Regions from separate parts of the Lactiplantibacillus sp. 3062 genome, predicted to be linked through region 1. Evidence: riboswitches for the same ligand, from Rfam matches in the RefSeq annotation. Region 1 holds a riboswitch; the other holds the start of a gene.

What was found. A riboswitch is a leader RNA that binds a small molecule or an ion and turns the genes downstream of it on or off. The one in region 1 is predicted to bind FMN.
Region 2: linked by a shared signal. The riboswitch ahead of ribD (bifunctional diaminohydroxyphosphoribosylaminopyrimidine deaminase/5-amino-6-(5-phosphoribosylamino)uracil reductase RibD) and the one ahead of ACWQAU_RS03755 (ECF transporter S component) in region 1 are both predicted to bind FMN.

The regions. Positions count from the first base shown of each region.
Region 1 covers NZ_JBVAYE010000002.1:163,257-178,244, reverse strand. Annotated here, with positions in the region: gene ACWQAU_RS03810 (CCA tRNA nucleotidyltransferase) at 32-1,255, opposite strand; gene dapB (4-hydroxy-tetrahydrodipicolinate reductase) at 1,252-2,037, opposite strand; gene ACWQAU_RS03800 (Cof-type HAD-IIB family hydrolase) at 2,323-3,120, opposite strand; gene ACWQAU_RS03795 (tetratricopeptide repeat protein) at 3,231-4,499, opposite strand; gene ACWQAU_RS03790 (HU family DNA-binding protein) at 4,711-4,986, opposite strand; gene der (ribosome biogenesis GTPase Der) at 5,237-6,547, opposite strand; gene rpsA (30S ribosomal protein S1) at 6,682-7,971, opposite strand; gene cmk ((d)CMP kinase) at 8,061-8,747, opposite strand; gene ACWQAU_RS03770 (LysM peptidoglycan-binding domain-containing protein) at 8,782-9,414, opposite strand; gene ACWQAU_RS03765 (RecQ family ATP-dependent DNA helicase) at 9,476-10,915, opposite strand; gene ACWQAU_RS03760 (YpbB family protein) at 10,902-11,945, opposite strand; gene ACWQAU_RS03755 (ECF transporter S component) at 12,281-12,865, opposite strand; FMN riboswitch at 12,990-13,111, opposite strand; gene ACWQAU_RS03750 (pseudouridine synthase) at 13,166-13,882, opposite strand; gene scpB (SMC-Scp complex subunit ScpB) at 13,882-14,481, opposite strand; gene ACWQAU_RS03740 (segregation and condensation protein A) at 14,468-14,988, opposite strand, start outside.
Region 2 covers NZ_JBVAYE010000002.1:525,952-540,939, forward strand. Annotated here, with positions in the region: gene ACWQAU_RS05525 (bifunctional 3,4-dihydroxy-2-butanone-4-phosphate synthase/GTP cyclohydrolase II) at 1-476, opposite strand, end outside; gene ACWQAU_RS05530 (riboflavin synthase) at 478-1,080, opposite strand; gene ribD (bifunctional diaminohydroxyphosphoribosylaminopyrimidine deaminase/5-amino-6-(5-phosphoribosylamino)uracil reductase RibD) at 1,081-2,148, opposite strand; FMN riboswitch at 2,307-2,437, opposite strand; gene ACWQAU_RS05540 (YfhO family protein) at 2,665-5,214, shown strand; gene ACWQAU_RS05545 (NUDIX hydrolase) at 5,296-5,709, opposite strand; gene ACWQAU_RS05550 (membrane protein) at 5,829-7,865, opposite strand; gene ACWQAU_RS05555 (glycosyltransferase family 2 protein) at 7,862-8,857, opposite strand; gene ACWQAU_RS05560 (VTT domain-containing protein) at 9,544-10,179, shown strand; gene ACWQAU_RS05565 (glycosyltransferase family 2 protein) at 10,860-11,804, opposite strand; gene ACWQAU_RS05570 (phosphatase PAP2 family protein) at 11,829-12,494, opposite strand; gene ACWQAU_RS05575 (response regulator transcription factor) at 13,204-13,896, shown strand; gene ACWQAU_RS05580 (sensor histidine kinase) at 13,889-14,988, shown strand, end outside.

The DNA.
Region 1 (14,988 bases):
CACTTTAATCGTAACAGATTCATAGAAAATATCAATGTTTTTTTGAATCCGCTACCATCCTTGCAAAATCAAGCAAAGCATCCTGCTGATTTGGGACCTGTTTCATCACCACGGCCTGTAAGCAAGCCGCTAGAATTTGACCCATCATTGGCCCAGGCGTCACCAATTTAGCTTTCAATAAATCGCCACCGTTAATGGCCAATTCATGCTTGTCATGGATTGGTAAGCTAGCATAAGCTTGCACCAATTGTGCTTGGTCCTGGCCAAAGCCTAAAATCGTAGCCACCTGATTAGCCGTTTTCAGCGCCTCTAAGCCCGTATAAAAGTTCTCCTGCGCAGTTAACTGACCGTTGTGTTTTAACGCTATCAGCGCTTTAATAGCGGCCGTCACGTGATTAATCAGCTCATTGCTCGTCTTCCACGTCTTTAACAACTGGCGAACAGCCGCTTCGTCAGTCCGTTGCATGGTCCAGCTAAGCAAGGTCCAAGTACTTTCAATACTCGGCAAATGCCAAGCTGGAAGTGCCATTAACTGTCGCAGCATCGCTTCTTGATCAGCCATTGCGGGCATATAACGATACAAGTCAGTGGTCAGCAAGCCGGTCAAACCAGCAACTGGGTGCTGCCCCATCAGCAGCTTCTCCCACTCGACACGCGTCCGTTCCACGGCAATTTTCGCCAACAACGCCGCATTATCGGCAATCGCTTGTTCGGTCTGTGATTCAATGGTAAAGCCTAACTGACTTGCAAACCGAACGGCACGCATCATCCGCAGCGCATCTTCGTGAAACCGTTCTTCAGCCACTCCAACGGCGCGTAAGATTCCTTGTTCCATATCTGCTACCCCGTCAAACAGATCAATCACTTCACCGTTAGCAGTCATGGCTAAGGCGTTGATTGTGAAATCCCGGCGCTTCAGGTCCTCTTTCAATGATCGGACGAACGTAACATGATCAGGGCGGCGAAAATCTTGGTAACCAGATTCAGTCCGAAACGTCGTCGTTTCATAACCATTGCCGTGATCTAAGATCATCACCGTTCCGTGCTCGATTCCCGTATCAACCGTCCGTTTAAATAATTGTTTGACTTCAGCCGGAAACGCGCTGGTCGCAATATCGACGTCATGTAGGGGCTTGCCCAAAATCGTATCGCGAACACACCCACCAACAAAGTACGCCTCATAGCCGGCCGCTTCGATCGTCTCAATAATCGGCTTAGCTGCTTGAAACTCAGCTGGCAACTGCGTCAAAATCATAGTAAGTGCTCCAAACCAACAAAGAGTTCGTGATACTGGTTAACTTTTTCAACCGCCACTTTGACACCAGTCATAAATGAGATCCGGTCAAAGGAATCTTGGCGAATCGTTAACCCTTCACCAGGGCCGCCAAACATGACCTCTTCGTGCGCCACTAGTCCAGGTAACCGAACCGCGTGAATCCGCATCCCTTCATATTCGGCACCACGTGCGCCAGGTAGAGTTTCAGTTGCGTCAGGATTACCTTGTTCCTTTGGTTGCCGAACTTCAGCAATCTTCTTAGCAGTACTGATAGCAGTACCACTTGGCGAGTCAATCTTATCGTCATGATGCATCTCGATAATTTCAACATCTGGGAAGTACTTCGCTGCTTGTTGGGCAAATTGCATGAGTAAGACGGCACTGATCCCAAAGTTAGGCGCAATGAGGCCGCCCACTTGCTTGTCCTTTGCTAATTTTTGCAACTCGGCAACTTGTTCATCGGTCATCCCAGTAGTCCCAATAACAGGCGAAATACCATGGTTAAGTGCAAACTTTGCATTTTCATAAACGGCGGTTGGAATCGTAAAGTCGATCCAGACCGTGGCATCCGTCTTAATTTGGTCTAAATCATGAAAAGCTGGCACGTCTTGACCCTTAAAGTGGTCGTCCTCACCTAGATTTTGTTCTCCACTGCGCGCGTCATAGACCCCAACTAATTCAAAATCAGGATTATCAATGACCATCTGAGCAGCCGTACTACCCATCCGACCCTTATAGCCGGCAACAATTACTTTTACCACAATAAATTCCTCCTCAAGATTAAGCTAATTATATTTTAGCAGACAATTGCCAAATTAGGCAGGAGAATCCTCGCCGAACCTGTTTAAACTGTTAAACTAGCCCCATTTTGTTCATGCCCAATGGCTAAAACGGTCCCGCTAATTAACTTGCTACTTTGTGGGACGATCCACGTCCGTCCTATAACACTGATATGAATAAAAAATAGTGTCTGACTCAAAGCGTAGTCCCGCTCGGTCGAACACTATTTGCTTATATATTTCGGCCGCCAACAACACCTGGTGACGCTAAATTAACGTGTCAATCGTCGCTAACACCCCATCATGATTATTGTCATGTGACGTAAGATACGTAGCCATCTCTTTGACGGGTGCAATCGCATTTTGCATCGCAAAACTGTAATCAGCCTCCCGTAGCATTTCAAGATCATTACCGTTATCACCGAACGCGGCCGTTTGACTAGGGGCAACGTGCCAATGCTGCTGGAGATAAGCAAGCCCGGTTGCCTTGTTAACATGTGGTGGAATGACGTCAAGCCCATTACCACCGCTGACAGTTGCCCGTAACCGGCCAGCAAATTGCTGATTGATCAAAGCGGCGTGCGCATCAGCATCCGTGGCTTGCCAACTAAAAGTCGCTTTATAGATATGGTCATCAATTGCTGATAGCGATGGCACCACTTGCAGCCGGCTCAAATAGTACCGCATGATCGGACTGTCATCTTGGGGCCGAATATATGCCCCTTGCTTGCCGGAGACCGAGATCTCAGCACCAGCCAGTGCTGGTTCAGTCGCCACGTAAATTAACAGTTCCTGATAAAGCGCCGGCTCAATCAAGCTTTCAGCCAACACGTTGCCGTGATTATCAATGACTAACCCGCCATTTTCAGCCACATAGGTCAATTCACCGTTGATCCCGTCAAAAACATCAATACAATGTTGCAGCTGATTGCCGCTCGCCACAACAAAGTGCTGGCCCTGAGCATTCATTTGATCCAACTGGGCCTGAAACCGATGGTGATCAAACTGATGGTCGTCTCTCAAAAACGTGCCATCTAAATCGGTGGCAATTATAGCTACTTTCACGATAGTAAACGCCTCACTTGAATTTGATATACGTTCATTTTACCAAAATTGAAAGTGGTTTCAACAACTTTAGGAATGAAACTCTCAGCAAGCGGTGAAGAACTAAAGGCCTAGTAGCCCTGATCCTCGTAGTCTTCTAGCATCGCAACCATTTCACCATCATCTGGTTCAATCGTTAGATAATTCCGCAACGCTGCCACGGCACTGTCGGCCATTCCTGCTTCGCGGAAGAAATAAATTGCTGGTTTAAGGAAATCTTTGTTATGTTCAAAGAACGGATAAGCCGCTTCGTAATTATCCTTAGCCGCCTGAAAATGATCGAGCCGGTCATTAGAGATTGCCAAGTTCCAGTAGAACTGTGGATCAAACTCATTACTTTGCAAATATTGATCCAACAAGTCGATATTGTCTTGATAACGTTCCCGCTGAACTAACAAATTAGACAGTTCCAATACCGTAGTCAAATTATCAGGGTCAATACTCAAGCCTTCCCGTAAATACTTTTCAGCTAATTCCTGATCGTCTAATTTCAAGGCTAAGCGGGCAGTTTGCAAGTACAGCTGCTCATTGTACTGGTCGACCGCTAAACCTTCTTGTAAGGTTAATAACGCCTTGTCCAGTTGATGAAGTTGTTCTTGGGCCTGGGCCAAGTATGGATACAGGGACGCATACTGATTGTCTTGTTCCCGCAGTTTGTCGAAGATATCAACAGCCTTCTGGGGCTCGTTTAATTGCAAATAAGTGAAGCCTAATTCAAACTGGCTGTCCGGCGTGAGCTTGGCAGGCTTGATTTGTTCTAAATAGCCCACCGCCTGCTCAAAGCGCCCGGACTCAGCATAAGCCACCCCTAGTCGTTCAACTAAGTTAACTTTAGAGATCTCTAGTTGTCCCTGCTTGATCAAGTCCAAGTAGAAGCGAGTCGCCTGACCGTAGTTACGAATCAAGAAGTAAAATTCTGCGAGCGCAAATTCGACAACTGGTTCGTCCGGTGCCAGCTGATAGGCTTCCTTGAGTTTTTGCTCACTGACTTCAAATAACTCTTGGGTCTGGTATAGATCGGCCTCAACTAACAACGCTTGAACGTATGCCGGTGAGTCTGGCTTAACTTGTTGTAAATAGTCGAGTGCCAGGTCCGTATCGTCCTCATCGATGGCAATATCAGCCAGACTTGTCCGTAAGTCGTCCTCATCGGGATACTTAGCCAGTAACTTCTTATAAGTCCGTTCCGCTTGCTTTAAAAAGCCCAAACCGTACAATTCTTCAGCCAGACTATACAGCGTCTGGTCATCGTCCTTACGTAAGGCCCATGCAAAGTGCTTTTTGGCCGTGTCAATTTGCCCGTTTGATAGTGCTGCGAGCATTTTTTCTGAATAACTCATTACACCCATCCTTTAAACCACTAAGAAACGACTTCATTTAGTCGCCATGGTTTCATCATTTATTGCAATAGTCAGCCTGATATCGTCACATGGGATACCAGCTGTTAATCGCTTGACCTGACAGTCTATCATACCGCAGACGACAGCAAAAAAGCCAGTATAACGGTCGCTATACTGGCTTTCATGTTTGCATTTCATTAACTGATATGCATTATTTAACTGCGTCCTTTAAAGCTTTCCCTGGCTTAAATGCAGGTACTTTGCTTGCAGGAATTTGGATTTCGTCACCAGTTTGTGGGTTACGGCCCTTACGAGCTGCACGTTCACGTACTTCAAAGTTACCAAATCCGATCAGTTGAACTTTTTCACCCTTTGCAAGAGTGTCTTGGATTGATGCAAAGACTGCGTCAACTGCAGCAGTTGCGTCTTTCTTCGTTAAGTTAGTTGCCGCAGCAACGTTGTTAACTAATTCAGCTTTGTTTGCCATGTTTGATTCACCTCCCCGTTACAGAGTGAAGGATCGCCGTGCTTTTTAACATCGTTGATCCAGATGATCATTTTTGAGTGGTCCAAAAATGAGAGAAACGATAACAAGCATCATTTCTTCATCAAAGATAGCATAGGAATGCTGTAATAGCAAGCTTTTTTAGCCTTTTCAGCGAAAATAGCGCAAAAAGATGATAATCGTTTACATCAATCAAATAATGTGCTAAAATGCTGATTTTACGCGCTTTAGCCTACTTACGTCGCCGTTCGATCATGTGGATCGGCGTACCACTAAAATCAAAGGCATTCCGAATTTGATTTTCAAGGAACCGTTCATATGAAAAGTGCATCATATCAGGGTCATTCACGAAGACCACAAAAGTTGGGGGTTGAATCGCCACCTGAGTGGCATAGTAAACCCGTAGCCGCTTACCATTGTCACTCGGTGTCGGATTCATCGCAATCGCATCCATAATAACGTCATTTAAAACGGACGACTGAATCCGCCGCATATGGTTCGTATTGACTTTCTTAATCAACGCGGGTAGTTGCTCCAAACGTTGATTAGTCTTAGCAGAGACAAAAATAATCGGCGCATAGCTCAGGTAAACGAACTGATCACGAATATACGCTTCGAATTCTTGCATGGTGTGGTTGTCTTTCTTAACCAGATCCCACTTATTGACCACGATGATAATACCCTTACCCGCTTCATGCGCATAACCAGCAACCCGCTTATCCTGCTCACGAATGCCTTCTTCACCATTGATGACAAAGAGTGCCACGTCACTATTATCGATTGCCTTGAGTGCACGCATGACGCTATAACGCTCGGTATTTTCGTAAACTTTTCCTTTTTTACGGATACCGGCCGTATCGACCATCACAAACCGGTCACCATCCTGATCAGTAAACTTGGTATCAATGGCATCCCGGGTTGTCCCAGCCACGTCAGAAACGATGACCCGGTCTTCACCCAGCAAGGCGTTGACAATTGATGACTTACCCACGTTCGGGCGGCCAATCAAACTGAAACGAATCGTCCCCGGTTCGTCCTCCCCACTTTTTTCAGGAAAGTTTTTGATAACAGCATCGAGCAAGTCCCCAAGTCCGAGTCCATGCGCACCTGAGATAGGGTACGGATCGCCAAAGCCAAGGGAATAAAAGTCATAGACTTCACTCCGAAGTTCAGGGTTATCGACTTTATTAACACCCAGCACGACCGGTTTGTTCGACCGGTACAAGATTTGGGCAACGTGTTCATCAGCGTCCGTGACGCCTTCTTTGATGCTAACTAAATAAATAATGACATCAGCTTCATCGATTGCAATTTCGGCTTGCTGTGTGATCTGTTTAATGAATGGGGCATCTTCGATATCGATCCCACCCGTATCGATCAAACTGAATTCTTGACCAAGCCATTCACTGTTGGCGTAAATCCGGTCACGAGTCACACCCGGTGTATCTTCAACAATCGAGATCCGATCACCCGCAATCCGATTAAAAATCGTGGATTTACCAACGTTTGGTCGCCCAACAATGGCGACGACTGGTTTTGCCATATTAATTCCTCCTTTACCCTCGTAGCGTCAGGTTCCTGCTACGAGTCTCAAATTAATTGGTAACACCAACTAATCTGTTCCTAAAAAAATATCCTTCAAGGCAAGCTTGAAGGGTATTTTTAATCAATCAATGATTAGTTTTCATCATTGTTGCTTTCAGCATTCTTCAATTCGTCACCGATCAAATCACCTAAAGTGAAACCAGTTGATTCTTCAGGAGCATTAGCCGTTGAACGTTCGCTAGCAGTCCGGTTGTCCCGGTTGTTGTTACGACGACGGTTATTGTTACTCCGACGTTCTGGTTGACTTTCGTTGTCATCGTCAGCAGTTTGTGGCTTTTCTTCCAAAGCTTTAATTGATAAAGCTAACCGCTTTTCGTCTGGACGAACGTCTAAGACTTTGACTTTGATTTCTTGACCAACTTTTAAGACATCGTTTGGTGTTGCAATGTGTTGGTGTGAGATTTGTGAAATGTGAACTAACCCTTCAACACCAGGGAAGACTTCCACAAAGGCACCAAAACTCGTCAAACGCTTAACTTTACCATCAAGTACAGCCCCTTGTGGTGCTTTTTCTTCAATACCATCCCAAGGTTCTGGTAAGGTTGCTTTGATTGATAATGAAACCCGTTCGCGGTCAGCATCAACGGATAAAATCTTAACCGTGACTTCTTGACCAACCTTCAATACATCAGCAGGCTTTTCAACCCGTTCGTATGAGATTTCTGAAACGTGAACCAAACCATCAATTCCGCCGAGGTCAACAAAGGCACCGAAGTTCGTCAAACGAGCAACTTTACCTTCAACGACATCACCAGCTTGTAAGGTCTTCAAAGCTTCTTCACGCTGTGCTTCGCGTTGCTTTTCAACAACGGCACGGTGTGATAAGATCAAGCGATTTTCGCTAGGTTCAATTTCAATAATCTTAAGTTCAAGTTCTTGGCCTTTATAGGCATTTAAGTCTTCAACATAATGATCATCAATCATTGAGGCAGGGATGAAGCCACGAACACCAGCGTCAACGACTAACCCGCCCTTAACAACTTGCGTTACCGGAGCTTTAATCGTATGACCTGCTTCGTATTCTTTTTCAACATCGTCCCAAACTTTGCGAGCTTCTAACCGACGATGTGACAGTAAATAACTGCCGTTTTCCTTGTCGCTGCCAATTCGAGAAATGACAACCAAGTCTAATACATCACCGACTTTAGCGGCTTCGTTGACATCGTCAACCCGTTGTGTTGAGAGTTCCTTCAAAGGAACGACCCCTTCAACACCGGTACCTTGGATACCAACAATTACTTGTTTGTCGTCGTCGATTGCTAAGACTTCACCCTTAACAACGTCACCGACGTTTACTTCTTCAACGCTGTTTAAAGCGTCTAAAAGTTCATTTTTCTCTTGGCTGTTTTCGTTTTCACTCATGCAAATTTCCTCCTGTCAACAATAACTCTAACCTATATCATAGCTGAAAATGCAATGAAAAGCTAGCTAAAAGCATTAAGTTAATGCAATTAGATTGTTGAACTTTGTTTTTTTGTAATAATTTTGGCAATGGCAGCAACAACTTCATCGATTGACATTGGCGTCGTATCAACAAGTGTGGCGTCCGTTGCTTGTGTTAATGGTGACACTTTACGCGTTGAATCTTTGTGGTCACGTAATTCGATCTCAGCCTGTAGCTGAGCCAAGGGCGTGTCGATCCCTTTTTTTACATTTTCGGCGTATCGACGCTTAGCCCGTTCAGCCGCTGAAGCAACTAAAAAGATCTTAACTTCAGCATTGGGCAATACCGTTGTCCCGATATCACGACCGTCCATCACGATCCCACCTGCATTGGCCATCTCTCGCTGTTGCTCAGTTAAAATCGTACGCACCTGTGGTAACGCCGCAATCGTCGAGACGTTATTCGTCACGTCTGGCTGGCGTATCGCCGCCGTAATATCTTCCTGATTAGCAAAAACCAGTTGATCCGGCTCGCCGGGTTTAAAACTGATCTTGAGCGACTTCATTGCCGTAATCACAGCCGCTTCGTCTGCTAAATCAACGTGCTGTTGCATTGCCCAGTACGTGACTGCCCGATACATGGCACCAGTATCCACATAAATATAGCCAAACCGTTTTGCAACGAGTTTGGCTACGGTACTCTTGCCAGCTGAAGCCGGACCATCGATGGCCACCTGTAATGCTTGCTTAGCCATTAACTAACCCCTCACAATCTGAAAAAATCGTGTATTAACGGACACGTAACCGTTGACCAGCCGAAATCGTTGCATCAGATGATAACCCATTTAATTCCAATAGCTTATCCACTGAGATTCCAGCATTCGTAGCGACCCGATAGACCCCTTGACCGGCTTCTACCGTGACGTACTTAGTCCCTGAAGATGATTCTGAGGAGCTACTACTACTGCTAGCGCTGCTGTCGTCAGTACTCGCACTTTCTTCCGAGCTGGCAGCAGTAGAACTAGCAGCCTTGGAACTGGCAGCTTTAGAGCTAGCCAAGGCTAAGCTACTACTTTTAGCAGCCGCCTTTTTCGACGATGCGGCCGCCTTCTTCTTGCTAGCAGCAGTCGATGACCTACTGGCAGCAACACTGGCCGATGACTTCTTCGAGCTCGAACTAGCAACTTGTTCAGTCTGTTGCGGATTATTAAGCGAATTCTTTTTCACCAAGAAATAACCAATTGGTGCCAAAGCAAGCAACAATATTAGTACGACTAACACAGTCGTTAGCGTAGAGTTGCTACTGTCTTGTTTTCGTTTTTGAGTTCGCGATAAATTGCCCGAGTCATCCCGATCGTCTTCAAAAGTTTTGTCCCACGGCTTATCCGCTTGGGATTTGTCATTATCATTTTTTTGACTCATAGGGTGTTCCTCCTCAAAAAACTTTCAACCAATATTGTAACATAACCCGGAATTGATTTCTTTAAGAATTTGGTAAAAACAATTGAGCTAAGTGCTGATCCCACGACATTATCGTGGCTGTTGACTCATCATGCGTCGCCATCAACCCTAACGCAGCCAGCGGTAGTGGTTCACCAGCCAACTGACAACACTGATCTGTATGGGTAACAGCTGGCTCACCAAAGTAAGTTAACATCACGGTCCGATGACAAGTTGTCGTTTGGACGTAACCCATGAGCGCCCGCAATTCACGTTCCTTAGCTGCTTGGCGATCAGCAAAAATCGTTGCCACGGTCGTTGGAGGAGTTCCTTGTAGCCAGTATGACTGCAAAACCTTACTACGATCATCAGTCGGTGGCTGCTGCGCTTGATAACGGCTATAATCTTGCTGAATTTCATTGGGAGTCGCAGCCGTCAATTCGTTCAAATTCCGCACCAGGTTTTCGTCACCTGGTGCGTACAACATAATCGCCATCGCCTGCTGACCATCACGACCTGCGCGCCCAATTTCTTGAACATAGTCGGCCAAAGTCGTCGGTAAATGATAGTGGATCACTAAGCGAATATCAGCTTTGTTGATACCCATTCCAAAAGCAGATGTAGCACAGATCACATCCAATTGTCCTGCCATGAACTGCTGCTGGATCTTGAAACGGTCATCAGTCGCTAAGCCGGCATGATAAGCCGCGACCCGTAACGTGGTTGTCGTTCGTAGCCATTCCGCTATCAAATCAGTTTGCCGCTTGGAAGTAAAGTAAACGATGACTGGTCCGCGCGCACTTGTCACTAAATGTTGCAAGGTCACGCGTTTACTAGCTTCATCATTGACCTGTTCGACTGCTAAGTAAATATTAGGACGATTAACCGAATATAAGACTTGCTGGGCATCTGGAACGGTTAATTGTGTCAAAATATCTTGTCGAACGCGTTGTGTAGCCGTTGCCGTGAGCATTAGCGTTGTCGGTGCCTGTAACCGTTGTCGAATTTGACCAAGGCGACGGTAGTCAGGGCGAAAATCTGGTCCCCAAGTTGAAATGCAGTGGGCCTCGTCGATAACTAATAACGCCAGTTGCACTTGCATCAGCGCTGTTTGAATAATGTCTTGACCCAACATTTCCGGCGAAATGAACAAGAATTTAAGCTGTCCTAAATGATTCAGCAGATACTGGCGAGCACCATAATCTAGTTGGGAGGTCAAAGCAGCAACTTGCTTTTCGCCTTGATAGTTTAAGCGCGCCACCTGATCTTGCATCAAGGAAATCAGCGGTGAAACCACCACAACTAGCCCGGGCAGTGCGGTTCCAACGAGTTGATAGATCAATGATTTGCCGGTCCCAGTTGGTAACACTGCCAAGACATCTTGACCTGCTAATAATTTCTGAATGACGGCTAGCTGCCCGGGGCGAAATTCATCGAAGCCATATTTCGTTTTCAACAGCTCATATAATTCATCTTCTGACATACTGACACCTCATAATCTGAAATAGCCGAAATTCAAAAAAATCTAGCATGGGTAGCGCAGTTTGGGCCTCTTGGAATGACCAGTTTGCAATGTCGGACTGGGCTGCAAAGATGGTGGCCAACTGCTGAGTTAATTCATGATTCAACACCATTTCAAACGGAAAATCAGGCGACCAAATCGCCACCTCCAACAAGTGCTCCCGTACCGTACTCATCTTTAAGTGCCGCGTCTGCGCAATTGCTGCAAGTTGCTGGGTCTTCAAGAAAGCTTGGTAAGTTTGCTCAGCGCTTTGACTGATGGCACTCGCTTGAGTGAGCACTGACAACAACTGGGAAAATGGATCACGCGGGTGTCGCTGAATCCAAGCAATCCATTGGCATATCACGTCTGTGTGCATCAAGCTAGCCTCCCAGGGTTGTCGACCTAATTGTGCCGCTAATTGCTCATTAGTCAGTCCCGGTTCTTGATACCCCGTTATACCTTGAACAAACACCGTTGGCAACTCTGGGTCTGCCAAACTCGTCAAGAAGGCAGTCAAGGCCGCATGAATTTGCTCGCCAAGTTCCACCTTCGACTGCTGACGTAGCCATTGTTTGACCTGGGCTTGAATCCCCGGATCAGTCGTCACCGGATAATAATGGCGATTATGATGTACGAGTTCGGAAACGACTTGTAGGGCTAGCTGACTGACGATTCTAAATCGGCGGACATCAGTGGTTTGAAATACTTCAAAATTTTGGGGCATGTATAAAGTCTGTCGGAGTTTGGCTTGCCGATGTTCCCCCGCCTGCGTTAATTGCCAGCATCCCGTGGCCGTACTCGTCAATTGACCGTTTTCAGTCAAAGCCGCAGTTGCTGCCATGAAATCTTCCAAGGGAACCTCGTGGCAACTGTCGAGCAAATCCAAGTAGCCGGCAGTTAACCCCGCAAAAAGCGTGGAGACCGTACGGCGGCCGCGCAAGACATTGAATAGGCCCTTTGCTCGTCGCGGCGTCGTACTGAATAACAATAAAACGTAGTCTGTAAACACGCTAAGGCCTCCCTTAAGTCTTGCTGTTGTGATTGTTAATTGCGCACTAAATGTGCCAGTTTTTAAATTAAGTCGTGATCAGCCCAAATTTACGTGCGTCAGTGTCGCTGACAGTGACCCGCGACACAGCATAGCGGCCGACAGCTTTTTAATCTTTCTAAGCCTTGATTGAAACTTCGAATTCATCAACTTACTGCCACATTAAAGCTCATGGATAACCATCCGCCAACCGGCAGTGTGCGTCTTTAAGAATATCACGGTGGCACCAATATAAAAAGGCAGTCACCCTGCAGTTACGCAATTAGTGACCACCCACATTATTTTAACGACTTAGATTAAATTCGGCTCATAAGCTGATTATGGTTGCCTAACCACTTAGCTAATCGCTGATAGACCAGCCAGAAGACGTTGCCCACTAGCAATCCCTTGATCAAGTTAAATGGAATGACTGCCACTAACACCACTGTATTCAGCGACATGCTGAGCTTCATACCCATTACTTGCAAATAGAATGGCAGAACAAACGTTAAGTTAGCCAACGATTCAATCACCACCAGGCCGATTGTGGCGACCACAATCGCCACAGGCATCCGCCACTTGGGATTGCCCCGATAGTAACGAAGTACTAATGCAAATGCTAAAATCAATACTGCCGTACCTAAAAAACTAGCAAAAGAACCGATTAAGTCATAGATGGCAAAGCCCATCATGGCTGAATGTAGGAGCAGTTTGATGATAGTGATGACAAACGCGCCCCCGACACCAAAGAGAAAGAGCCCAATCAGAATTGGAATATCTGAAAAATCAATCTTCATCCATGGCGCTACCGGTAAAATCGGAAACTCCAGTAACATTAAAATATACGCAATGGCACCGAGTAAGGCTATGCCCACTAGTCGGTGTAACGTTGTATGTTGCATAACGCACCCTCCTATGGGTCATCTTCAATGAACCGCATTACCATTTGTTCAACTAAAAAAAGTCCGCCCGATCACACTAACTGTCATCTGGGGGCGGACTTACTTGCAACGCTTGGCAAATAAGCTCGATCTTCTTTATACCAGACTTTACTGTCGACTTTGGAATTGCACCAAATCACTATGCACACGCATAGGTCGCGGGTTATTACCGCCGGTCGGGAATCACACCCTGCCCTGAAGATGAACCAATATTTATTTTTACAAATTCATTTTAACGGCTTTCATTCAAAAATGCAAGCGCTATCGTTCACCTTTTAACTTACTAATTTCAATCGGCTTCAATTTACGGTATTCGCCCGGTTGTAAACTTTGCAAATCGAGAACCCCATAACGTTCACGTTTCAACTTAGTCACTGGGTGACCCACTGCAGCCAACATCTTTTTCACCTGGTGGTTATGACCCTCGTGAATCGTTAGTTGGACCAGCGCATTATTCTTCTTGTGATCACTATCTAACAAGTTCGACTTCGCTGGAGCTGTCTTACGGCCATCGATTTCAACACCCAAGCGCAATTGCTTGAGATCAGCATTGGTTGGTACCCCTTCAACTTTGGCCAAATAAGTTTTTTTGACTTCGTACTTCGGATGAGTTAGCCGATTAGCGAGAGCCCCATCATTTGTCATGATCAACAAACCTGAAGTATCGTAATCCAAACGTCCCACCGGATAGATTCGTTCCGGTACGTCTTCAAAGAAGTCTAATACCGTTTTACGGCCCTTCTCATCATGAACAGTTGTAACGACCCCCCGCGGCTTATAAAATAAATAATACACGAGTTTTTCTGCATTCAATGGCACGCCATCAACCTCGACATGGTCACTAGGTTCAACCTTTACACCGAGCGTGGTGACCGTCTTCCCATTCACCTTAACGTGACCAGACGTGATCAACACTTCTGATTTACGCCGCGAAGCGATGCCCGCTTCCGCCATTACCTTTTGTAATCGTTCTGCCATTATTCATCCTCACGTTCTGCTTGTAATTTATCCTGAAATGCATTTAAAAAGAGGTCTGTCTCTGGTGCCGGATGCTCAGCGTCACTTAAAGCAGCTAAGTCAATCGCTGGTAAGTCATCCAAAGACTTTAGCCCAAAATAATCTAAGAACAGTTCCGTCGTTCCGTATAAAATTGGTCGTCCCGGCTCACTTAAACGCCCCGTCTCAGTAACTAGTTGTCGCAAAACCAGCTTTTGAATCGTCGACCCACTGTGTACGCCACGAATCTCATCAATTTCAATCCGCGTCAAGGGTTGCCGATACGCAATGATTGCTAACACTTCCAACGATGCTTGCGACAAACTCGTGGTGAGTGGTGCTTCAAAGTAGCGCTTTAACACCGGCGCCACCGCGGCCTTAGTTGCTAGCCGGTAAGTATTCGCCGTTGATAAGATCATTAGGGCACTGTCTGGGTCGGCTTGATACTTCGTGGCCAGTTGTGTGAGCATCGTTGTAATCGCCGGCTTAGCAAACCCCGTGGCGTGCTCGATTTCGGCGACCGTGATGCCCTCATCGCCAGCCACAAATAATAGTCCTTCAATTTGTTCAATGTTCGTCATGCTGTTCATCCTGTCGTAAATATAAATGAATCGGACTCAGTGGCTCAGCTTGCTGCAGCGCCACTTGATCCTGCTTGGTTAATTCTAACACAGCCATAAAGGTTGTCACTAACATTTCATCGCTGGCACTAACCGTAAATAGGTCGGCAAAATCCAGTCCTTGTGGTTGCTGTTGCAATTGCGTCGTAATTTGTGTCATCCGCTCATCAATGTTGATGGTTTCAGCCACAACCGTTTTCGTTAGTGGCCGTACCCGCCGCCGTTTAGCCACTAATTGCCGAAAAGCCGCTTGCAGATCATCTAATGTAATCCCCGCAGTCAGCTTGGGCGCACTCAGATCAGCTGGTACTAACATCGCTTCACGCGTAAAATGTTGATGGCGCGCCTGTTCTTTTTCTCGCAATTCACCAGCGGCTTCCTGATAAACCTTGTAAGCCAACAGTTCAGCTACAAGTGAGTCACGAGGATCATCGTCCTCATTATCTTCGTCCATCTCATCTGGTTCAG
Region 2 (14,988 bases), 360 kb from region 1:
GCCGCGGGGGTCACACCTGCTAATTGTGCTAACGTGACGGCCGCTTCAGTATGACCACGCCGCGCTAACAATCCACCAGTCCGCGCAATCAATGGAAAAACGTGCCCGGGATGATAGAAATCAGCGGCCTGACTATTGGGATTGGCTAACGCTTGAATCGTGGTCGCCCGATCAGCTGCCGAGATTCCCGTGGACGTCGTATGGTGATCCGTTGAGACTGTAAATGCCGTTCCAAACGCATCGTGTTCACTAGTCATCGGTGTCAAATGTAGTCGCGTGGCGATACTTGGCGCCATCGGAACACAGAGTAGTCCCCGCGCTGATGTAATCATCCGATTCACTGTCGCAGTGGTTGCTTTAGCGGCTAGGCCAACCATGTCTCCTTCCGCTTCACGCGTCTCATCATCCGCAACAATAATCAATTCGCCCCGTTTTAATGCGGCCAAGGCCGCTGCTACCTTTTTCATTGTATCCATCTTAATGACTCCCCTCTAATGCTAATTGCCGGGCCAAGTACTTGCCCAGAATATCCGTTTCTACATTCACCAGCGTTCCAACTTGTAACTTAGACAAGGTCGTCACCGCTTGTGAATGCGGAATTAAATCGACTTCAAACGTTGTCTCCGTGACCGCTACGACCGTCAAACTAACCCCATCAACTGCCACCGAACCTTTAGTGACTACTAGTGCGCGATATTCTGACGGTAAACTGATCAACAGACGCAGCGCGTGCGCATCAGATTGTCGCTGCATCACTTGACCACAGTAATCGATGTGCCCCTGAACAATGTGCCCATCTAAGTGCGCGTTCACTTGTAACGCACGTTCTAGGTTCACCAATGAACCGACCACAAGGATCTTTAAGTTCGTTCGACGCACCGTTTCAGGCATCACCACTACACTGAAAGCATCCGCTTGTCGGGTCGTTACCGTTAAACAAATGCCGTTCACCGCTATACTGTCACCAATCTTAAGACTCGGTGTCATCAGCGACGGTGCGGTAATCGTAAGGGTCATTTCCAACCCTTGTTGGTGCACTTGGCTGACGCGGCCCTTGGTTTGAATAATTCCAGAAAACATTTACTTAACTTCCTTTCGAACGGCCCGTAGCCGGATATTCGTCCCTAAACAAGTTACCGTTGGTTGTTCAAATGTCAACGGTGTCATCGCAGCGGCCCCGGTAACGGCTGGCAAACCCGTCCCACCAATCATCATTGGTGCGATGTAGCTGACCCATTCGTCAATCAATTCAGCCGCAACAAATTCAGCTTGCAGATGAGCCCCACCTTCAACTAAGAGTGACTGCCAGCCTTGTTCGACACATAGTTGACTGATTGCAGCGGGTGTCCAGTTGCCAATCAGGACGTGTACATTGGGACTGTTTCGAAGTTGGTCGTCACTAGCCGCAGCCTGACGACAAAGTAACCAGGTTGGTGCCTGACCGTCCTGAACAAGCCGGTGGTTTAACGCCACGGTACTCGTATTCAACACCACCAATCGAACCGGTGGCCGCACCATTGCCGTCAGTCGGACGGTTAATTGTGGATCATCAATCGTTAGCGTCCGTTCACCAATCAGAATTGCTTGAAACTGTGACCGTAAGCACTGACTATCGATATAACTAGCATGATTGGAAACCAGCGTCCGAGTCGGCGTTTCAGTATTAATTTTGCCATCAAGCGTTATCGCCGTTTTTAGGGTGATCCATGGTCGCTGCTGCACATAAAAATGATTGTAGTGGGGGTTCAACGCGCGAACTTTGTCCGTTAAACAGCCCGTCACCACATCAACTCCGTGGTTCAAAAGATACTGACGTCCCTTACCACCCACGATTGGATGGGGATCTAATTGACCAATCACGACTTGCCGAATTCCAGCCGCGACGATTCGCGCACTACACGGCGGCGTCTTCCCATAGTGTGAACAAGGTTCCAGTGTGACAAATAACGTGGCCCCACGCGCCTGTTCTGGTGTGACCTGCCGCAGCACATCCACCTCAGCATGGTCACCGCCAAAATAATGATGATAACCTTGAGCTAACACGTGGCCGTCTTTGACTAATACCGCACCGACCTGGGGATTTTGGTACGTCGCCACCCCCGCCAATTTGGCTTGATCGATAGCCATTTGCATAAAATCAGTTAACATTGGTTCACCTCCAACAAGATAAAAAAACACCCAATTATCAAATCATCGATAATCGGGTGTGAAGTGTTCGCCAAATAGATTTCACCAGTAGGATCCAGCTAAATAAACCTACTTAAAGGTCGCCAATAGCCACTACTGCCTAGTAAAATTTAAGCAATAATTTTCTTCTCCCATCCAGACTATACTGTCGGTCCCAGACTTGCACTGGGTCCACCGCTCACGCGGGTCACGGACTTCAACTTACGTTGTTACCGTCGGTCGGGAATTGCACCCTGCCCCGAAGAAATCGTATTCAGTTTTCACCTTTTATAAAAACACTTTCTTAATCAATTGTCAATCACCCCTTTTAGTTTAACCTCGTGAACTGCTGTGTTAAACTGCTAGCAAACTTTATAAAAATGATAATGACTAACACTAATTCTTAACTTTTTTCAGAAAATTGTTCGCTTTTCTTAACTAGTTTTCAAGTTTCAGTACGGTACAATGAAATCATTCATAATATCGGAGTTGAATAAAATGTGGCCTAATTATCAAACAAGGCGCTGGCAAGTGGCAGTGACAGCTGGATTACTGTCCCTTGCTATCATGGGGATTGTCTTCGCAATTTGGGGGATCACGCCCTTCGGTAACCATAACTTATTAATTAGTGATATGGGTGGCCAATACTTATCATTTTTCACCGCGTATCGGCATGCCATTTTAACGCATAGTTTTCAATTATATTCATTTTCACAGTCATTAGGCGGTAACGCACTACCCACGATTGCTTACTATCTATTAAGCCCATTTAACATTTTGATGTTGTTGTTTCCGGCGGCCAATTTGCCAACCGGACTTAGTCTACTCATCATGTTAAAAATCAGCTTGATTGCGGTCACTATGACGGCTTTTTTACAAACGCATTTTCAAACAAAGCGGTGGTCGACTGCCATTTTTGGTGTTGCTTTCAGCCTCTCTGGCTTCGTTGCCCTCAACTATTTTACGATCATGTGGTTGGATGCATTAATTTGGTTACCACTGGTCATTCAAGGACTCGACCACTTAATTGCAACTAGTCATCCCGGACGCTTTTTCGGCTGGTTATGGGTCAGTATCGTCACCAATTACTACTTAGGCTATATGACTTGCCTATTTGTGATTTACTATTTTATTTATCAACTATTTGAACGCAAACGCCCTCAGGACAGTCTTTGGCAAACTGTTCGTCATCAATTTTCGTTAATTCGGCACGTCGTGGTCACCATGCTACTCAGTGGGTTAAGCACGATGTTTGTCCTGATCCCCACTGGTTTAGGCATGCTGACCACGGCTAAATCTGCGGTCAAATTATCGAGCTACTTACCGGTCCCACAATTCGGTTTAGCTGTTTTGAGTCAATTTGGCTTAGGTGCCGCCAATTTTACGACTCGGCTCGTACACGCACCAACCGTCTTCAGCAGTAGTCTGGTCGTCTTGCTGGCCCTAAGTTTCTGGGTGCAGCCCAACTTGACTAAAGCTCACAAATGGCATAGCTTCGGACTATTACTTGCACTCTTCTTGAGTATGGACATTCGTACCTTAGATACGATTTGGCACATGTTTCAAACGCCCGCTGGCTTTCCATACCGCAATGCTTTTTTCTTTAGCTTTGTCTTGATCATGATCGCTTTTGAAGCCTGGTTAGCAGGCCCCCGGCGGATCGCCTTGCGCTGGCAATGGTTGTTACCGACACTCATGGTCAGTGCGCTGATATTAGGCTGGTTTGCCCAACGAACTGCTAAGCACCCCTTAACAACTTCAACGCTGGCGCTCAGCTTAGTCGCTGTCATCTTAACCGCAATTGCCTTATTCGCAACGGCGAAGCGGTGGCAAACGCTCAGCTTGGCAGGTATCGTCGCCTTAGAATTAGGGACTAACAGTACCCTCATGATGGCGAAGTCACCACTAGGGAATCAGGCTAAATTTGTAACTGCCTATCGAACCGAATACCGCCAAATGCAAGCCGTCAACGATCCTGATGGTCAATTATATCGCGTTGAAAATCAAAATACGCTAATCAATCAGGCCTACAATTATGATAGCAAGTATCGTAATTACAACGACCCGATGTTATTTAACTTTCACGATATTACCTACTACAGTTCAACTTTTGCGAACCAAACACGTCTCATGTTGAAGTCACTTGGGCTATTTTCTAAAAACGCCCGGCGTGTCAGTTCAGAAGGCCTAAATCCGGTCACTGATTTACTCTTAGATGTAAAATACGCTGTGCAATTAAACGCCGTGGGTCAAGCGACAACGCGGCTCCGTAGTCAAAACGGGTTAGGGTTTGCCGTGCCAACAGCATTTAGACAGTTAAAGCTTCGTCAGAATAGTGCCATTATCAATCAAGAACGCCTCTTACAAAGTTTGCGGCCATCGAAACGCGCCTATTTTGGCAACGCCACGATGCTCTCAGATCACGTCATCCAAGATTCACAGGCCAAACGCTATCCGTATTTGCATACGGTTAAATTAAGGATGACACGCACCGGGACGCTGTATTATAACGACACGACTCGTCAAACAAAATACACCACGATGCGGGTCAACGGTCACTTAGTCCCGACTAAGTTCAATGCCAACGGTGAGTTAGTGCTCCGATCGCTAGGTTATTTTGACAAAGGCGCTGTCGTCACGTTAACGGTCAAACGTACCCAACCAACGCTTGGCACCCATGTCCACATCGCCAGCCTGGATCAAGCCCGGTTCAACCAAGTCAAACAGCAACTGCTATCCACGCGCTTTACACCGACTTACCACGTCTCGGGCATTCATACCGTGGTCAGTGGTCAAGTCACCAATCGCTCCAAGCAAAAGTGGCTCTACGTTGCTATTCCAGCCGACAAGGGGTGGCGCGCCACGGTCAACGGCGTCAAAGTTACTCCTAAAACGGTCATTGGTGGGATGTTAGCCCTACCGATTCAGCCCGGTAAGAATCAGATTCAGCTAACTTACCACGTCCCGGGATTGCTGGGCGGACTACTGATTTCAATCATAAGTGGACTTAGCTTCATTCTTTGGCGTCAACGATATCGCCACCATTAGAATCGTGTCAATCAAAACAATCGGACTGCCAAGCTATTCTGCTAGGCAGTCCGATTGTTGTTTTAATGGTCGCCGTAACTGCTAAACCAGTCGCGTTAATATCGGTTTTAGATAGGACACAATTCTTATATTAGTCAAAATTAATTCAGGTTTCATCCAAAGAAAGGCCATATGTTCAGTAAGTTCTAAGTTGATTGCCGGTCTAGTAACGAATGCCTGTGTACTATACACTAAACGCGTGTACACCTGATTTTTAGCCTTGTCAAAGGTGGCATCTTCCCAAATAACGCGCTCAGTTTGAACTTTCAAGCCAGTCTCTTCCCAACACTCGCGTTTGGCCGCTACTTGCGGTAATTCATTAGCTAATGCACACCCACCGGGAAAATCCCAATAGCTGGCATCAACATTCGGCCGCCCACGCTCAAACTGATTGCGTTTTAAAATTAAAACGTCGTGCCCGGCAGTCACTAAAGTATGCGCAATAATTTGAACCATTTGAATTCACCTCACCTTGATAAGTCACCCAAATTAACGGCTATTATATTTCGTTTAACCACAAATAAAAGTCCCAACACTGGCAACACCAGTTATTAAGACTTTCGCTTCAAGTTTTATTATCCAGTTTCTGGCCGTAACCGACCTAACGACAAAATGGTTGCCAGCGCCACACAGCCGACAACTGCTAGACTGGCGGCACCCGTCGTTAACGCGTGCGGCTTAATAAACTGCTGTTTTATCACGACTTGTAAGTACGCGTGCCGCTTAGCCGTCACCCGGCCTGTTAACGGACTGTAGTTGGCCGCCATCACGCCATACCGGACGGGCGTCTGACCAGTGTTTTTAATCGCTAATCGCAGATTGCCCGCCGCTGTCAACGGATAATTCAAAGTGGTCAGCTCATTGGCCGAGCCCCGCCACCGTTTGACGACATGCGTCTCCTTAGTCAAGGTAATTGTTACGCGCCCATGCGTCGCAACTGGCTTCAACCGTAAAACATTACTCTTACCACTAACGGCTAACGGCGTAGTAACAGCTTGACCCGGTCTAATTTTTTGAACCGTGGACACAACATAACGCCCATTGCCCTGATTGCCACGTACCACATCAGTAATCCGCGTCGCCCGACTCGTCTGCCACAAACTGACCACACTGATTGCCGCCAATACGACGACCAACCACGTCAATTGGCGCCGCATTACTCGGTTAAGGTGCCACACCGGCAACTCACGACCACCCACAATACTGAGAAGCATCAATCCCGGTAGTAGTGGCAACGCATAGCGCCCTTCTACTTCCCAAAGTCCGACATGAAAAGCCGTTAAACCGAGAATTGCCAGGGCAACGAACGTCACGGCCCACTCGCGCCGCCTCATCAAAGTCACGATTGCTTGCACCAGCATCGTCAGGTAAATCGTTTGCGTCATTAGAACCAGCCAAAATTGAAGCTGGCGTTGATGATTCAAATACCAGCGGGGTGCACGAATCCACTGAGTGGTCAACTTAAAGCTATCAAAATCGCCAGTCGCCCAGAAGACCCGCATCTTTTTGAGTAAATGTACGAGGGTCCCCGTAACGCCCATCTGATGTAACCGCTGCTGAATCATTTGCTGGGTCTGTTGGCGCTTGGCCGCCGCAGTTGGCATCTGATTAACGCGCGCAAAATCGGCATGTCGGTACTCACCCGAGCTTTGGGGGTTCAGGCTCATCGCAATCCAGCTGGTTGCCGGTAAGACGGCATCAACTTGGCGCGTATAACCCGCTTGCTGTTGGGCAGTCCGCATCACCGCAAACATCACCCCGAGTGTCATCACTAAACTGACGAGCCAGCCTAACATTTGCCGACCACTGAATTGCCGTTGCCACCACAAGATGACTCCCATCAATACGAGAGTGAGCCAGAGCACAATGAGATTAGTCTTCATCACCACGCCCACGGCCACCAATAACCCATCACCAATCAAAACGCCCCAACGACGCCAGCCGGTTAAGCTTAGTCCGAGTGTGAGCAAGGCCAAGCTGTCTGGAAGTAGCGGCAAAACGAGGGCGTCCGTGTATGCAAATAGTCCAAATGCGGCCACGGGAACGCTGACGAGCCACAACAAACTAAATGAGACCGCCCCCGGTCGCCAGTAACGCCAACGGTTTATTAAATATAACCCACTGATTAGTCCGGTATCGATCCAGATAAATCGGATGACATTTAATAATACCCAGGGTGTCTGCGTCAGTTTCAATAATGGCTTGAGCAGATTCGCAACTAATAACGTAAAATTCACATTATTGGGATAAATCATAAAATAATGTTGCCAATGATGGCTACCCCGCGCTAATAACAGTGCCTGCTGCCGAACGAAAAACGGGTCGGCCCGCGCCACGTCCACAAAACTAGTGGCAATCAGCATTTGCACGATGGCGATTAAGCCGACCAGCCCAATCAACAGCCAACGATACTGACGAGATGATAACTGTTTGAGCACCTGCCGGCCAGCCATCGTCATGACCAATAATCCCAGAACCATGGCTAATTGAACGACCGGTGACGCCCAGTCCGGGTTGCCGAAGAAGTGAATCGGTTGCAACCACGCCATGCCGACTGCGACGACCAATACCGCGGCCGCCAGCCAATTGACGCTCTTAACCACGGCCTTCATCCGTGCACCCGTTGCGAATTTACAATAGCTGGCTGTTGAGTTGCCGTATAATCATCCGTTTCAATAATATAGCGGGGCCGGTGCTTGACTTCCGCAAAAATTTTCCCTACATACTCGCCAACAATACTAATACCAATCAATTGCATCCCACCTAAAAACCATAGACTTGTCATGAGTGAGGACCAGCCACTCGTTGCGGTCCCTAGTAATCCTTGTATTAACGCATATAGCATCATCATCAAACTACCGCCACTAATCACCATACCGAACAATAAAATTACTTTAATCGGTGCGATTGAAAATGACGTGATCCCATCAAAAGCAAAAGCCACCATCTTACGTAATGGATACTTTGAAACACCCGCAAAACGTGGTTGGCGATGATAATAAAGTTTAGTTGTTGGAAAACCTAGTCGTGGTACGATTCCACGCAAGAATAAATTGGTTTCCTCATAGGTTAACAGTGCCTGAACTGCCCGTTGACTTAACAATCGAAAATCGGCGTGATTAGGTACTAATTGCACACCAATACGCTTCATTAGCCGATAAAAGCCGTCCGCGGTCCATCGTTTGAAAAGTGAATCACTACTTCGATCATTGCGGACACCTAATACAATATCACTACCAGCACGATAGCGTGCCACCATTTCTGGGATCACCTGTGGGTCATCTTGCAAATCAGCATCAATCGTAATGACTATTTCAGCAGTCGGACTGGCGACCTGCATCCCAGCCATCAACGCGTTTTGATGACCAAAATTACGACTAAACTTAAGACCCGTCACGGTTGAATACTGTTTTTCCAACGATTTAATCAGTTTCCAAGTCTTATCTTGACTACCATCGTCAACAAATAATAACTTGCTCGCCGCATTGACCTGTTTGTGTTGGATCAGATCCGTCAAAATACCATCCAAGATGTGTGTAGACTTAGGTAACACCGCTTCTTCATTGTAGCAAGGCACAATAATGGTTAACCGTGGATTTTGCATGCTAATTCCCCCAATATGACTAAAATAATACATTTAATACTTATCGTTCAGTATAGTCATCGTTTAGTCTCATCGACAGTTGTTTCAATGAAACAACATCTGAAAAAGTCTCAGGTTATTTTCATCATTTCTGCTATTTGATTATCTTATAATCTCCCCATATACTTGCATCAGTAATAACTAGAGAAATCTGCTAAAAGAACCTACCAAACCATGTCAAAAAGAAGAAATACTAAACATATTTAATCCGTCAATTACTAATCACCACGCAATTAGCTCAAACAACAATTAGCGATTGAGCGACCTAATAGTTAAACCGATAGTACCAATATCTTCTTCGCAATTCAAACAAATCAACAATTTTGACGGGGATCATTAACTAATTTTCCGAACTCACAACTATCTTTAACACCCACCAAAATCGTTAGTAGTAGCACTGACTGGAACAAAAATTGCCAACAATTTCATCTGACATCATAGTTGCAATAATAAATTAATTGGTAACTACACCACTCTCGATTATAAATTCGTACTCCTTCTCCTCACTAGAATTTTTTCAGTCGTTTGTCCACTAGCAAATCACAACTGCCACCATTTCTGAGAATTATTCAGGAAGTTTTCAATCAGTCTAAGGGGTGGTCTTCCCAGCAATTCGATATGATAGTAACGAAAGTGAGGTAATTAATATGACGTCAATCTTGACAATCCTGTTCCATCTGAATACCGAATTGCCACAGCTTATTAATAGTATGGGGCCTTGGATCTATGGTGGCCTATTCCTCATTATTTTTATTGAGACCGGCCTCGTTGTTTTTCCATTTTTACCTGGTGATTCCATCCTCTTTCTCTGTGGATCTTTGACAGCCTTACCAGCCCACCCACTCAATTTATGGGTTTTATCTAGTACCCTAATTGTCGCAGCTGTGCTCGGTGATAGTTGTAACTTTGAAATTGGCAAGCGTTTTGGTACGCATGTCTTGCACAGCCCGCGTCTCAGTCGTTGGATTAAGCCTAAGTACCTTCAGGAATCACAAACCTTTTTTGCCGATCATGGTAGTCTTGCAATTTTTCTTGGGCGCTTTGTACCAATCATTCGGACACTGATTCCATTTACTGCCGGAATAAGTACCATGCATTACCCTACCTTTGTCCGATACAATCTACTAGGTGGTATTGCCTGGATTTCAATTGCAATCGGTGCTGGTTTCCTTTTTGGCAACATCAGCATTGTACAACAAAATTTTGAACTAATAATGCTATTAATCGTCATAATATCTTTAATTCCAGCTGGAATTAGTTTACTAACAAGTCGTTCAGCCTAATAATTAAAATTGCTTATTCTGAAACGTTAGGCTGCTTAAAATAACTTAGTTTCAACCTTTCTAATTCATTAATCATTGTTGGGCACTTCAGTTAGGAGTGCTTTTTTATATACACTGTAAGTTCTACGTCAAGACAAATCCATTAGTTCGATCCATATCACTAGCTGTTTCATATTTCTTATTGCTAAATCGTTCAATTGTGGCTAACACATGGATAAAATGATCCTAATCAGGCCGTACAATAGCAAAATGGAAAAATTCACTTAATTTTAAAGCACTAAATTCCTGAACGCTCACCTTTTTAAATCCATTGACTACTCATTGAATACACTAGACAAGTCGTCAAAATTCAATTGCCTAGTCTCGCAGCAAAGTATCCACTGACACACCTCAAATCAATTTCTAATTTTCAGCTTCTATGTCAAATAACTTTATTATCAGATCCATCCATAGGCCTCTAGATTACACTTACCTTTACCATCTCCATACTGCTTAAAACATACTAAAATTCTGAATATCGATAATTAGATTGAAAGTATCCATCAATATATTGACAAATAAAAACAACTAAATGCCATTTCCAAATTTTATCATTTGTGAACGCATTCAATTGTTTTAAATTAAATTGCTATATCCAATTTCAAGAAACGTACGTCTCGCCTATACAATAGGTCACCAGGTTACCGCTCATCCTTACTAATGTAAATTGGCCGCCGTTTTGACTCCAAATAACTTTTACTAATATATTTACCAACTATCCCTAAACAGAAAAGTTGCAAACCTCCCAACATCAAAGTAATTGCGACTAATGATGGCCAGCCCCCAGTTGGATCGCCAAATAACCAGGCACGCCCCACAATAAAAATCAAGGCGCCAATAGCTATTATAAATGAAATAATGCCTAAAAACGATGCCATTGCTAGCGGTTTATCTGAAAAATCAATTACGCCATCAATCGAATAATTGACCAAATTCCAAAATGACCAGTGGGTGGTGCTGGCCACGCGTTCCTGGTTTTCATAACTTAAATACTTCGTCCGAAATCCAATCCAACTGAACAAGCCTTTTGAAAAACGATTATACTCAGGCATATCTAACACTGCATCCACGACCTGTCGTGTCATCATGCGGTAATCTCGAGCACCCTGTTCAATCTTAGTCATCGAAATTTGATTGATAAACCAGTAAAACAACCGTGAACACAAAGAACAGATCACGGGTTCATCCTGACGATCAAGCCGCTTAACGCCAATAACATCATATTGTTCCGTTAGCACACCACTCATCATCTGCGGCAACAATGCTGGTGGCTCTTGTAAATCGACATCCATCACAACCACTAAATCACCTGTAGCATGTTGTAAACCAGCATATAGTGCGGCTTCTTTACCAAAATTGCGCGAAAACGAGACGTAATGGACATGGTCTGAATCTTGGCAAACAAGCTGTTGCAACGTCACTAATGTTTCATCCGTCGCACCATCATCAATAAACCAATATTCTAGCTGGTACTGTGGCCAAAGTGGCTGAATTTGAGTTTGATAAACTTGCTGAACAGCTTTGTAAAACAAAGGGATAGCTGTTTGTTCGTTATAACAGGGAACAATAATTGAAATCTTTTTCATTTACTGAATGCTCCTTTACATGCTTCAAAAATGTCGGTGGAATAAATGCATCAGATAATCTTGAACATGACAACGCCATCGTCCATACCACGCTTTTGCTTGATACCAACAACCGCATGCTAATAACCAGCTACCAATTGTATCCGAAGCATAATGATCTCGTAAATAGACACGGGAAATCATCACAATTAGTATCCACACCACCCCTAATCCAATCAGACTTACCCGTTTACAACTGGAGGTGATAAATGGCAACCCAATCGCTAATAAAATCGTCACTAACAAGATGGTGCCAAACACATGGCCACTAGGAAAACTATAACCACTATCCGTCACTAGTGGTTGTACTGGTCGTGCGCGATGAACAAGATATTTGAATCCTAATGCTAGCGTATCTCCACCAAGTAATGTAGTGAGAGCTAATAATCCCAAGGTGCGCTGATGATTCAGATACAACCAACCACTGAAAATAACAATAATTAATACTGAGACTGCTGGACTAGCTAATAATGCAACTATCTTAAACATAGCCGTCAAACTTGGATTGTCTATACGCACCAAGCTATTAAAAACAATGTTATCGATATTTTGAATAACATCCGCATTCAGACCTACCAAAATTGCTAAGAAACCGAAAGCCCCCCAAAAGGACCAGGCAATTTTGGTTTCATTTCCATTCCGTGCTAACACAATCTTCACTCCTCTTAGATTAAAGATAAACAATATACTAATGTCTATTTTGATTTAAAGCTTATTTTTCTTACTAAAATCGGTCAGTCACCATACCGGCTTAACGCTTTGACAGCTAAATAATTATCTGCCACTAAACTAAATTTTCAGCATGATTTAGTTGACACTCGATTATGATGATCGTGTGATAATCGAGAAACTCACCATCAATTAATTAACGCGACCTTATGGCACCATTGACAAACAATCCTCACCTGCAATGAAGAGCTCCTGAATTTTTCTCAGCAAAAAACAATTCCAGAAATCGAGTATTGTTGACTACGGGCCTTAATATGGCCGTTTGTAACGCATTATTAACGCTAAGTAGCCGCATCCCAAAACAACTAGAATAACCCATCCGACTATCGGTCCTAGCTTGATAATGTGAGTTGTTGCAACAATCGCCAACTGACTAATAAAAGTTAGCATGTTAATCACCCCAATCTTGACTGCTTAAATTGTACACAGTCGACGATGCTCGAAAAAGCACTAGCAAATCAGAACTTTATTAGTTTTTCTCAGTAATGATCTAACAACTATTATGAGAAAATTTCAGAAGGTTTTCAGGTTCACTAGGGTCCATTTTTTCACAAAATTGCTTATACTAAAGATTGGACATTAATACAACAATGGATTTATTAAAAATACATCATTTCAAGGAGCCCTTTATATGCCAAAAATTTTATTAGTTGATGATGAAGCTAGTGTGATTGATTTTTTACAACAGGAGCTGGCCTTCGAAGACTACGCAGTTCTAACTGCTACGGACGGACAAGCGGCCTTTACGACCTACCAGCAAAACCAAGACGATCTCGATTTAATTATTCTAGACTGGATGCTACCAAAAATGGATGGTTTAGAAGTGCTTCGGCGCATACGTAAACACGATACAATTCCAGTCATTATGATGACTGCCCGTGATTACGTCAGCGATAAAGTTGCCGGTTTGGACGGTGGTGCCGATGATTACATTACAAAGCCTTTTGATACTGAAGAATTGCTTGCCCGAGTACGCGTTATTTTACGGCACGCTGACCAACAACAAAACTTACAAGCAGTGTACAAATTTGCCGATTTAGAGTTAAATACTAAATCTCGCCAAGTTAAACGTAACCATCATCTCGTTCAACTCACTCAGCGTGAATATGAGCTCTTATTAACGCTAATGAAAAATGCACCCATCACTTTTACCCGTGATGAATTGTTAGACCAAGTTTGGGGCGTTGATTTTGAGGGTCAACCAAATATCGTTGATGTCTACATTCGCTATCTACGTCATAAAATCGATACGGATACCCAGCGAAAATTGATTCATACCGTCCGCGGAGTTGGCTACTGCCTGCGAGATGATACTCATGCGTAATTTTAGTGGTCAATCCAATGCTGCCCAAATCACCCGGACATTTACCGTAATAATTTTACTGATAATTCTTCTGACAGGTGTTTCAATTGCCGGTGTCGTTGGTTATCGTTTAACTAAAAATCGAATGGACGATGCCCAAATTCTCATAACCAGTCTGAAACGTTCGTTTATTGATGATGCGCCCGACTGGCAGCAATGGAAAATGAATAGTCCAATTAATACTAAAGATACTTACGTTAAAGTTAGTACTAAGATTTCCAACCAAAAACATCAAATCTTCTATTCACCGAACGCGCGCAAATTCTTGCACGCCAAGGAATGGCAGGTCCCTGGATTCAACAATATTCGTTACCGTAATGGTTTTGGTTTCTTTTACCGCTCTGGAGCTGAAAGTCGTCATATTTACTATGAGACTTGGACTAGCCTTCATGATGTCATTCATATTTTTCGTTTGATATTAGAAGATTTATTACTAGTTATTATTATTGGTGGCATTCTGGGTTACCTGATTACCGCCTGGTTAGCTCGCCGACTAAACCGACCATTGGCAGCATTGACGAACGCAGCAGCCCAAATCAATCATGCAGAAAACATCTCCTATCATGAGGCGTTACCCGTTCCCATCGAGCCAACAGAAGTTCATGATCTCGGCGTAGAAATCAATCAACTGCTACAATCACTCAACAAACAAGTCTTGCGCGATCATCAATTTGTGGCAGACGCATCACACGAGTTACGAACCCCCCTTACAGCCATCCGGGGACATATTAGTTTGATTAACCGGCGTGGAAAAGAACACCCAGAAGTCATTTCTCGATCATTAAAATTCATTGATCACGAATCAATACGAATGCAGACGCTCGTTGAGAATCTATTACAACTAACTCGCATGGATCATACTGAAGCGACCTTAAGTTACCAAAGTGTTGACAAAGTTATCCGTGAAACGGTTACCAATTATGAAACAAGTTTGCCACAAACTATCACCATGGCGTTGACCCCAACGAACGCCTACTTCAATAGTGCCAATTTACAACAAATTTTACTAGCCTTGCTCAGCAATGCTAGTAAATACTCACCGGAAAGTGGCAC